Regions from separate parts of the Thauera sp. 27 genome, predicted to be linked through region 3. Evidence: predicted binding sites of a transcription regulator. Region 3 holds the regulator's gene; each other region holds the start of a gene.

Region 1 (3,276 bases), on a different contig from region 3:
TCCATCGCGCGCAGCACGATCTTGATGCCGGCGTCCTGGTCGTGGTTGTCGCCCTTCAGCTCGCCCAGTGCAGCACGGGCACGCAGCAGCGCCACACCGCCGCCGGGGACGATGCCCTCTTCCACTGCAGCGCGGGTGGCGTGCAGGGCGTCTTCGACGCGGGCCTTCTTCTCCTTCATCTCGACTTCGGTGGCAGCGCCGACCTTGATCACCGCAACACCACCCGCCAGCTTGGCGACGCGCTCCTGCAGCTTCTCGCGGTCGTAGTCCGAGGTCGCTTCCTCGATCTGCACGCGGATCTGCTTGACGCGGGCTTCGATGCGCTCGGCCTGGCCGGCGCCGTCGATGATGATGGTGTTTTCCTTGCCGATCTCGATGCGGGAGGCCTGGCCGAGGTCGTCCAGGGTCGCCTTTTCGAGGGTCAGGCCGACTTCTTCGGCGATGACCTGGCCGCCGGTGAGGATGGCGATGTCTTCCAGCATGGCCTTGCGACGGTCGCCGAAGCCCGGAGCCTTGACGGCGCAGGTCTTGAGGATGCCGCGGATGTTGTTCACCACCAGGGTGGCCAGGGCTTCGCCCTCGACGTCCTCGGCGATGATCAGCAGCGGACGGCCGGCCTTGGCAACCTGCTCGAGCACCGGCAGCAGGTCACGGATGTTGGAGATCTTCTTGTCGAAGAGCAGGACGAAGGGCTGCTCGAGAATGGCAACCTGCTTGTCCGGGTTGTTGATGAAGTAAGGCGACAGGTAGCCGCGGTCGAACTGCATGCCCTCGACGACGTCGAGCTCGTTCTGCAGCGACTTGCCGTCCTCGACGGTGATCACGCCTTCCTTGCCGACCTTGTCCATGGCGCGGGCAATGATGTCGCCGATGTCGCTGTCGGAGTTGGCCGAGATCGAGCCGACCTGGGCGATTTCCTTGTTGGTCGAGCACGGCTTCGACAGCTTCTTCAGCTCTTCGATGGTGGCCACGACAGCCTTGTCGATGCCGCGCTTCAGGTCCATCGGGTTCATGCCGGCGGCGACGTACTTCATGCCTTCGCGCACGATCGACTGGGCCAGCACGGTGGCGGTGGTGGTGCCGTCACCAGCGATGTCCGAGGTCTTGGAAGCAACTTCCTTGACCATCTGTGCGCCCATGTTCTCGAACTTGTCCTTCAGCTCGATTTCCTTGGCGACGGAGACGCCGTCCTTGGTCACGGTGGGGGCGCCGAAGGAGCGCTCGAGCACCACGTTGCGACCCTTCGGGCCCAGGGTCACCTTGACCGCGTTGGCCAGGATGTTGATGCCGGCGACCATGCGCTCGCGGGCGGAATCACCAAACTTGACTTCTTTAGCTGCCATTCTTCAGAACTCCTGAATTGTTTCGATTAGCGTTGCAGGGGCTTGCAGGAGGCTCAGGCCTCGACCACGCCCATGATGTCTTCCTCGCGCATCACGAGGAGCTCTTCGCCTTCGACCTTCACGGTCTGGCCGGCATACTTGCCGAACAGCACCTTGTCGCCCACCTTGACGGCCATCGGACGCACCTTGCCGTCGTCCAGGATCTTGCCGTTGCCGACAGCCAGGACTTCGCCCTGATCGGGCTTCTCGCCGGCGCTGTCCGGGATCACGATGCCGCTGGCGGTCTTGCGCTCGGCTTCCAGACGCTTGACGATCACGCGATCGTGCAGGGGACGAATCTTCATCGAGTTCTCTCCTTGTTACGGTTCAACTGTTTGGGTTGATTGATCCGCGGGCAAAGCCCGCGGGTGAATCTGCAGTGGCTTGAGCACCAACGGGTGCGACTGATCGCCGCCACGTGTTAGCACTCACCGCCAACGAGTGCTAATAATAGGGACGGCCCCAATGGATTTCAAGGGTGGGAGGCCGAAACTATTTGTTCGGCAGCATCGCTCATGCGGCGCAGGCTCCCTGCCTCTACACCAGAACTCGGCCAGCACAGCATTGTTCAGCACTCGGGGAAGCTCACCGCCAGGCCGCCGCGCGAGGTCTCCTTGTACTTGTCGAGCATGTCGCGACCGGTATCGCGCATGGTGCGGATCGCCTGATCGAGCGAGACCGTGTGTGCGCCGTCGCCGCGCAGGGCAAGTTGGGCGGCGTTGATGGCCTTCACCGAGGCCATCGCGTTGCGCTCGATGCAGGGCACCTGCACAAGACCGCCGATCGGGTCGCAGGTCAGGCCGAGGTTGTGCTCGAGGCCGATCTCGGCCGCATTTTCGACCTGCTCGGGGCTGCCGCCCAGCACCTCGGTCAAGCCTGCAGCAGCCATCGCACAGGCCGAACCGACCTCGCCCTGGCAGCCGACCTCCGCGCCCGAGATCGAGGCGTTCGTCTTGCAAAGCACGCCCACGGCCGCCGCCGCAAGCAGGAAGTCCTCCACGTCGCGCGTACTGCTGCCCGGCATGAACTTCATGTAGTAGTGCAGCACGGCAGGGATGATGCCAGCTGCCCCGTTGGTAGGCGCGGTGACCACGCGACCACCTCCGGCATTTTCCTCATTGACTGCCAGCGCGAACAGATTGACCCAGTCGAGCGCTGCCATCGTGTCGCTGATCAGGTTGCGGCCCGCCGCCCGTGCGCTGAGCGTGCGATGCAGGTCCGGAGCGCGGCGCCGCACATTGAGCCCGCCTGGCAACACGCCCTCATGGCGCATGCCCCGTGCCACGCAGGCCTGCATCACCGCCCAGATACGCTGCAGTGCCTGCCGCGTATCATCCTCGTTGCGCCAGGCGCCCTCGTTGGCGAGCATCAGCTGACTGATGCGCAGACCATGGCGGCGACACTGCGCGAGCAACTCGGACGCGGTGGCGAAAGGGTAAGGCAGCGCCAGTTCCTCCGCCGCCAAGTCACCTGACTGGGCTTGTGCCTCGTCGATCACAAAGCCGCCACCGACTGAGTAATAGGTGTTCTCATGCAGGAGGCCGGCCTCGCCGTAGGCCGCCAGGCGCATCGCGTTCGGGTGGTAGGGCAAGCTCACGGGCAGCAGGCGCATGTCGCGCGCCCAGTCGAATGCCAGCTCACCCCCACCGGGCAACGGCAATACGCCATCGATACGTACGGCATCCACCGCATCACCCAGGAAATCGGGATCAACCTCGTCCGGGCGAGCCCCCATGAGGCCTGCAACCACGGCCCGGTCGGTGCCATGACCGACACCCGTCGCCGACAGGGAGCCGTAGAGTTTCACCTCGATCCGCGTCACCGCATCCACCAGCCCACGGCCCCCGAGCGCTGCGACGAAATCGTGGGCGGCACGCATGGGGCCGACGGTGTG
Region 2 (3,276 bases), on a different contig from region 3:
GGTGACCGTGCCAACTTCGAAGCTCGTTCGCGCCAGTTCAAGCTGCTCGGCTGCAGCGGCGCGCAACTGGTCCACGGCTGCGAGCGCATCCTGGGCAATCAGCACATTGAAATAGGCTTCCGCGACCCGCAGCACGAGATCCTGGCGGGCGATGCCGAACTGGGTTTCGGACAGCGCAGTCTGCAGTTCGCCCTGCTTGTACTGTACCCAGTTTTGCCAGCGGAACAGCGGCTGGGTGAGCTGCACGCCGTAGCCATTGCTGTTGTAGCTGCGCTCAAGACTGCCACTGGTAGAGCGCAGTTCGGAATCGTTCCAGGTCGTGTTGGCCGACAGGCCGATCTGCGGCAGCAAGCCAGCACGGCCCTGAACGACACGCTCCCGGCCGGCCTCGAGCTCGGCACGTGCAGCGGCAAGGCGCGCATCGTTGGCCAGCGCATCCTGATAAGCCTGCATCAGATCCGCTGCCATTGCACCGGCCGAGAACAAGCCTGCGATGCACACCGCCAACAGTCGCTTCATCCGAACCTCCGCTCCTTGCCTCATCCAGGGCGTGGCATCAGTACTGCGGCATGCGCGGGTCGACCTGCGCTGCCCAGCCAGCCACGCCACCTGCCAGGTTGATCACATTACTGAAGCCCTGGCGCTGCAGAAAGACGCATACCTGGGCACTGCGCCCGCCATGGTGGCAGACAACGATGGTCTCGCGGTCGCGGTCGAGTTCGCCGACGCGCGCGGGGACACTTGCCATCGGCATCAGCACCGAGCCGTCGATGTGACAGATCTCGAACTCCCAAGGCTCGCGCACGTCGAGCAGCAGCGGCAGTCCCTGCTCTGATTCCGCGAGGCGCTCGGCAAGCTGCACTGGAGTGATCTGGTGCATGGCGGGCTCAGAAACTGAAAGTCTCGCCGCGCGCGGCGTTGCTGATCATGGGCACGACGGTCTCGAAGATGTCCTCGGTACGGAAACGCCCCTCGGCTTCGCAGGTGACCAGCCGCGCCTTCATGACCGGCGCCTCGCCAACGAACGCGAACAGACGGCCGCCGACCTTGAGTTGCTCGAGCAGCGCCTGAGGTACGAACGGCAGCCCACCGGAGACCACGATGACATCGTAGGGCGCGCGCTCGGGCCAGCCCGCGACACCGTCGCCCTGGATGACGACCACGTTGTCGACACCATTGCGCTCGAGGTTCGCGCCAGCGAGCCTGACCAGCTCCGGCTCGATCTCGATCGTGCGCACCCAGTCGCAGCGCGCCGCGAGCAGGGCGGCAAAATAGCCCGAGCCGGTGCCGATCTCGAGCACCGAATCACCCTTGGCAACGCGCAGCGCCTGCAACACCTTGCCCTCGATGACAGGCTTGAGCATCACTTGGCCGCAGCCAATGGGAATCTCGACATCGGCGAACGCCAGTTCGCGATGCGCCTTGGGCACGAACTCCTCGCGCTTGACGGTCATCAGGAGGTCGAGCACATCCTGATCCAGCACCTCCCAGGGGCGGATCTGCTGCTCGACCATGTTGAAGCGCGCTTTCTCGAAGTTCATCGGGGACTCCATGCAATATATTAGCACACGCTAATGGATAGCGTTATCCGGAAGGCCAAAACCTTGGCATTCTAGCGCAGATGCTGCAGCGCGATCCGCTGCATGTCACCAAGGCACATCCGAACGGAGCAATCAGCGTGACTCGAGCAGCAGACGACCGTTGTGCGGCTGGATGGGCCGGCCGTTGCGGGGATAGAGGCGCGCGAAGACCGCGAGTTGGTCATGGGAGATCGGCACCGGCTGCTTCATCACCACCCAAAGTACGTCTTCGGTGCAGGGAGGCGCAGGGAGTGAGCCGATGTAGAGGAAATGCCCCGGATTCGACGGCACCATCGAAGGCAGATCGAGCACGGCGTCAGGCGCGAACGCCCGTCCGCGATCCAGCGGCAGATTGTTGAAAATAGTCTGCAACACCTCGTTGGGCGTATCCCCAGCCTCGAGCAACAAGGACAGAATCGCAACCTGCCCGTCTTCGCTGCGGTGCTCCAGATACATGGCCATGTCGTGCGCCATGCCGCCGATGCGATCCTGCGAGGGACGATGCAGCGTGAAGCGCTCGAGCGCGTAGCGGGTGCCGCGCACCACGATGCTCAGGCCCTCGCCCACATCCACCTGAAGGGTGTTTCCGGTATCGCGGATGCGAAATCCGCTGCGGCGGTAATCGAACTCGACAGGCGCCAGATCCACAGCGATGCCGTCGCGCAGGTCGATCGGCGACTGACGCCGCCCCTCTGCGCACAGGCGCCACTCCGGCCGCAACGCGGCCCAATGCTCGGGGCCAGTCTCACCCGCGTAACTCCAGCTGGGCTCGAGCGCCGGCCGTGTCACACGGACGCCACCACGCTCGCCGACGGACTGCTCAGCGGCACGCGCGATACGGGCGCGCTCCGCTGCGCCGCCGTCGGCGGGCAATCGCGGCCTGACCGGCTCGGTGCGCACTGGCGTGCGCGGTTCGGGCGGACGGGTGACTGGCCGCTGGGGCGTAGCCGCGGATGAACGGGGAGCGGGCTGCGCGACGGCTGCAGCGGACGCCGGCCGTGAAGCGGTAGCCTCGCTCCGCGGAGCAGGCGCCGATACAGGCGCCGAAGCGGGCGTCGGAGAGGGCGTCGGAGAGGGCGTCGGAGAGGGCGTCGGAGAGGGCGTCGACACCTGCGCGGCCGCCCCCTGTGACGGGCCAATGCGGGGCAGTGCCGGCAAAATGGAGGGCTGCGCCTCCTGCGTGGCAGGGGACGCGTCCCCAGTGCGAATGGTGCCTGAGGCGAATTTCGCGGGGATGCGAACCACGGGCTCGGGAAGTGAAGGAGCAGGCTCCGCAGCCACGGCAACCGGCGCCGGAGCGGGCGGCGCCGAAGCAGCGGGCGGCATCGGCGCCGCGGCAGGCGTCACCGGCGGCGCTGGCTGCACCGGCGGCACGGATGGCCCCGGGGCCGATACCGGAGGCTGCACGGTAGCCGGCGCCACTGCAATGGCGGCAGGCGCGGCCGGCGGCACTGCAGCGGCAGGCCGGGCAGGCGGCGGCGCAGGAGCGGCATTGGCAACTGGCGCGGCAGCCGGTGCAGCAAGCCGAGCCGCCTCGTTGGCGAGCTTGAGCAACTCTGCGGCACTGGGCGGATCGCATACCTCCCGCCACATGCGCTCGTCCACGGAATTAGGCGTAACCATGACCGACGCCCCATCCACAGCCTCCTCGCGGAGGATATTGTCCGCGGCATCGACGTAGACGCGCTTGATCGTG
Region 3 (3,276 bases):
TAGGGATCGCCGAGGTCGAGGGAGCGCCGTGGTACGCCATGGAAGCTCAGCAGGAGTCGATCCGGTTCGCCATGGACAGCCCAGTGCTCGCGTACGCTCGCGACCAGGGCGGCAATGTAGCCGGGATCGTCCTGGAAGCTGCGCACGAAGCGGATCTCTGGCTGGTTGCGCCAGTGCGCGAGGCAGCGCCCGACCTCGTCGATGACGGTCGCCGTCGTGCTGGCCGAGTACTGCGGGTACATCGGCACCACCAGGATGCGCGTACAGCCGCGGCTGCGCATGCCGTTGAGCGTGTCGGCGATGGAGGGCTTGCCGTAGCGCATGGCGTAGGCGATGTCGAGTTCGCCATGGCCGGCCTTGAGCAGGTAGCCTGCCAGCAGCTTGGCCTGGCGTTCGGTGTGGACTTTCAGCGGTGAGCCTTCGTCCATCCACACGCTCGCGTACTTGCGCGCCGAGGCCTTGGGACGGGTGTTGAGGATGATGCCGTTGAGGATCGGCCACCAGATCAGGCGCGGGATCTCGACCACGCGCGGGTCGGACAGGAACTGCTTGAGGTAGGGGCGTAGTGCGGCAGCGGTGGGTGCGTCGGGTGTGCCGAGGTTTACCAGCAGCACGCCGGTGCGGGTTTCGGAGCCGTGCTTGAACGGCGGTTCGGTCCAGTAACGAGACATCGGGGTCCTTGTCGGCGGGCGGGCGAGCGAGCCGGGCCGAAGGCCGGCTACGGCCCATCAATGGTTCGAAGACAGGGCGTTCGAGAGCAGTCGTGCCGTGATGTCGACGATCGGAATCACGCGGTCGTAGGCCATGCGGGTGGGGCCGATGACCCCGAGCGAGCCCACGATGCGGCCGTCGACCTCGTAGGGTGCGGTGATCACGCTGCAGCCGTCGAGCGGGGCCAGGCCGGATTCGTCGCCAATGAAGATCTGGACGCCGTCGGCACGGTTGGAAAGGTCCAGCAGCTGGATCAGGCCGGTGCGCTGCTCGAACAGCTTGAACAGTTCGCGCAAGCGGGACATGTTTGACGACAGGTCCTCGAAGTCGAGCAGATTGGTCTCACCCGAAATCACGTAGCTCGAAGCGTTCTCTTCTGCAGCCTCGGTGCCGGCATCCACGGTCGCCGTCATCAGTTCGGTCATGTCGCTGCGCAACTGGCGCAGTTCCTCGCCAAGGCGGCGGCGGATCTCGTCGAAGCCAAGGCCGGCGAAGTGTTCGTTGAGGTAGCTTGCGGCCGCGCTGAGTTCGGCGCCGCTGTAGCCGCGACGGGTGACCAGAATCCGGTTCTGCACGTCGCCGGCGGTGGTGACGATGATGAGCAGGATGCGCGTCTCGGCCAGGCTGACGAACTCGAACTGGCGGATGCGGATGGCTTCCTTGCGCGGCGCCACGACGATGCCCGCGAACTGGGTGAGTTCGGACAACAGGTGCGAGGCGGAGTTGATCAGGCGCTGGGGCTGGTCGGGCAGGAACTGGCCCTCAAGGGCGCGCACGCGGGCGTTCTCGAGCGGCTGCACCGTGAGCAGCGAGTCGACGAAGAAGCGGTAACCGCGTGCGGTGGGGATGCGCCCGGCAGAAGTGTGCGGACTGGCGATGAGGCCCATCTCCTCGAGATCGCTCATCACGTTGCGCACCGTGGCCGGCGACAGGTCCAGACCGGAGAAGCGGGACAGTGCGCGCGAACCGACCGGCAGACCGTCCGCAATATAGCGTTCGATCAGGGTCTTGAGCAGGATCTGGGAGCGGGCGTCGAGGGCGTTCATTTCAGTCGAGAACTATACTTCGAAATGCACCGGAATGCCGCGTGCAGGCGCACTGAGAGGGGTATCTTCGACGTCGGGTGTTGTCGGCGGCTTGCATGAATGTGGTTTAATCCGCGCTCATGAGCTTCAGCTTCCAGACCATCGCCCTGATTGGCAAATACCAGAGCGCCGACGTTGCCGAGTCGGTGACTTCGATTGCGCGTTTTCTACGTGAGCGCGGGCTCAAGGTACTGATCGAGCAAGGCACGGCAAGTTTCATCGGCGGCACGCCCGACTTTCCGGTCGCCAGCTATGAACATATCGGTGCCGAGGCCGATCTGGCCGTGGTCATCGGCGGCGATGGCAGCATGCTGCACAGTGCGCGCCGGCTGATCGAACACGGTGTTCCGCTGGTGGGGGTCAATCTCGGGCGCCTCGGCTTCCTGACCGACATCTCGCGCACCGACGCTTGCGAGCGCCTCGGCGAGATGCTCGATGGCCGCTTCAGCGAGGAAACCCGCTTCATGCTCGACGCCGAGGTGCTGCGCGCGGGCGAACGCGTGTTCCACACCCTGGCGCTCAACGATGTCGTGGTGAACAAGGGCGACCTGGGGCGCATGATCGAATTCGATCTCTCCATCGACGGTGAGTTTGTCTACACCCAGCGCTCGGACGGCATGATCGTGTCGACGCCGACAGGGTCGACCGCCTATGTCCTCTCCGCCAATGGTCCGATCCTGCACCCGAGCGTGGGCGGGATCGCCCTCGTGCCCCTGTGTCCGCATGCGCTCACGGCGCGTCCGATCACCATTCCCGATACCTGCCGGATCGACATCGACCTCTTGCCGCACCAGGATGCGCGCGTGCATTTCGACGGCCAGACGCGTTTCGATCTGCGCTCAGGGGATCGGGTGCGCCTGACGCGGTCGTCGCGCGCGCTGCGTCTGCTGCATCCGGAGGGGTACAGCTATTTTGCGATGTTGCGCGAGAAGCTGCACTGGAGTGCTTCGCCCAGACACAACTGATTCCCCGCGGTGGTCGTGACCTTGCGGCTCGTGAGCGCCCGGGCTGCGCCGGGTCGAGCACGCTGTCGTGGGTTGTTTCCACCGCGCCTTGCCTCCGACTGATCGATTCCCATGCTGCGTAATCTGACCATCCGCGACTTCGTAATCGTCGATCGCCTCGAGCTGGAGTTCGAGGCCGGTTTCGGCGCCCTGACCGGGGAGACCGGCGCCGGTAAGTCGATCTTGCTCGACGCGCTGGGGCTCGCCCTCGGCGGCCGTGGCGAAGCGGCGATGGTGCGGCAGGGCTGCGAGCGTGCGGAGGTGAGCGCGGAGTTCGACCTGCCTGCCGCCGGCGAACTGCTTGACTGGCTGCGCGAGCAGGCCTTGCCCACTGACGATGGGGCGTTGATCCTTCGTCGCACGCTTGATGCAGGCGGGCGCAGCCGGGCCTGGATCAATGGCAGCAGCGTCACGCTCGCGCAGTTGCGCTGCGCGGGAGAGTGGCTTGCCGACATCCACGGCCAGCATGCGCATCA

The links. Region 3 encodes HrcA, which represses chaperone genes, less so after heat shock. Its sites were predicted from a motif close to TNTTAGCACTCNNNGNCNNNGAGTGCTAANA; they were not measured.
Region 1: the regulator HrcA is predicted to act here: its motif matches at 1,802-1,832, upstream of groES (co-chaperone GroES).
Region 2: the regulator HrcA is predicted to act here: its motif matches at 1,560-1,590, upstream of B447_RS03115 (protein-L-isoaspartate O-methyltransferase family protein).

Annotation. Positions count from the first base shown of each region.
Region 1 is NZ_AMXB01000036.1:29,869-33,144, reverse strand. It holds gene groL (chaperonin GroEL) at 1-1,343, opposite strand, end outside; gene groES (co-chaperone GroES) at 1,397-1,687, opposite strand; gene B447_RS17090 (L-serine ammonia-lyase) at 1,951-3,276, opposite strand, start outside.
Region 2 is NZ_AMXB01000004.1:100,120-103,395, forward strand. It holds gene B447_RS03105 (TolC family outer membrane protein) at 1-519, opposite strand, end outside; gene B447_RS03110 (rhodanese-like domain-containing protein) at 557-880, opposite strand; gene B447_RS03115 (protein-L-isoaspartate O-methyltransferase family protein) at 888-1,541, opposite strand; gene B447_RS22805 (carbonic anhydrase) at 1,674-3,276, opposite strand, start outside.
Region 3 is NZ_AMXB01000040.1:23,304-26,579, reverse strand. It holds gene hemH (ferrochelatase) at 1-671, opposite strand, end outside; gene hrcA (heat-inducible transcriptional repressor HrcA) at 729-1,757, opposite strand; gene B447_RS17950 (NAD kinase) at 1,877-2,761, shown strand; gene recN (DNA repair protein RecN) at 2,873-3,276, shown strand, end outside.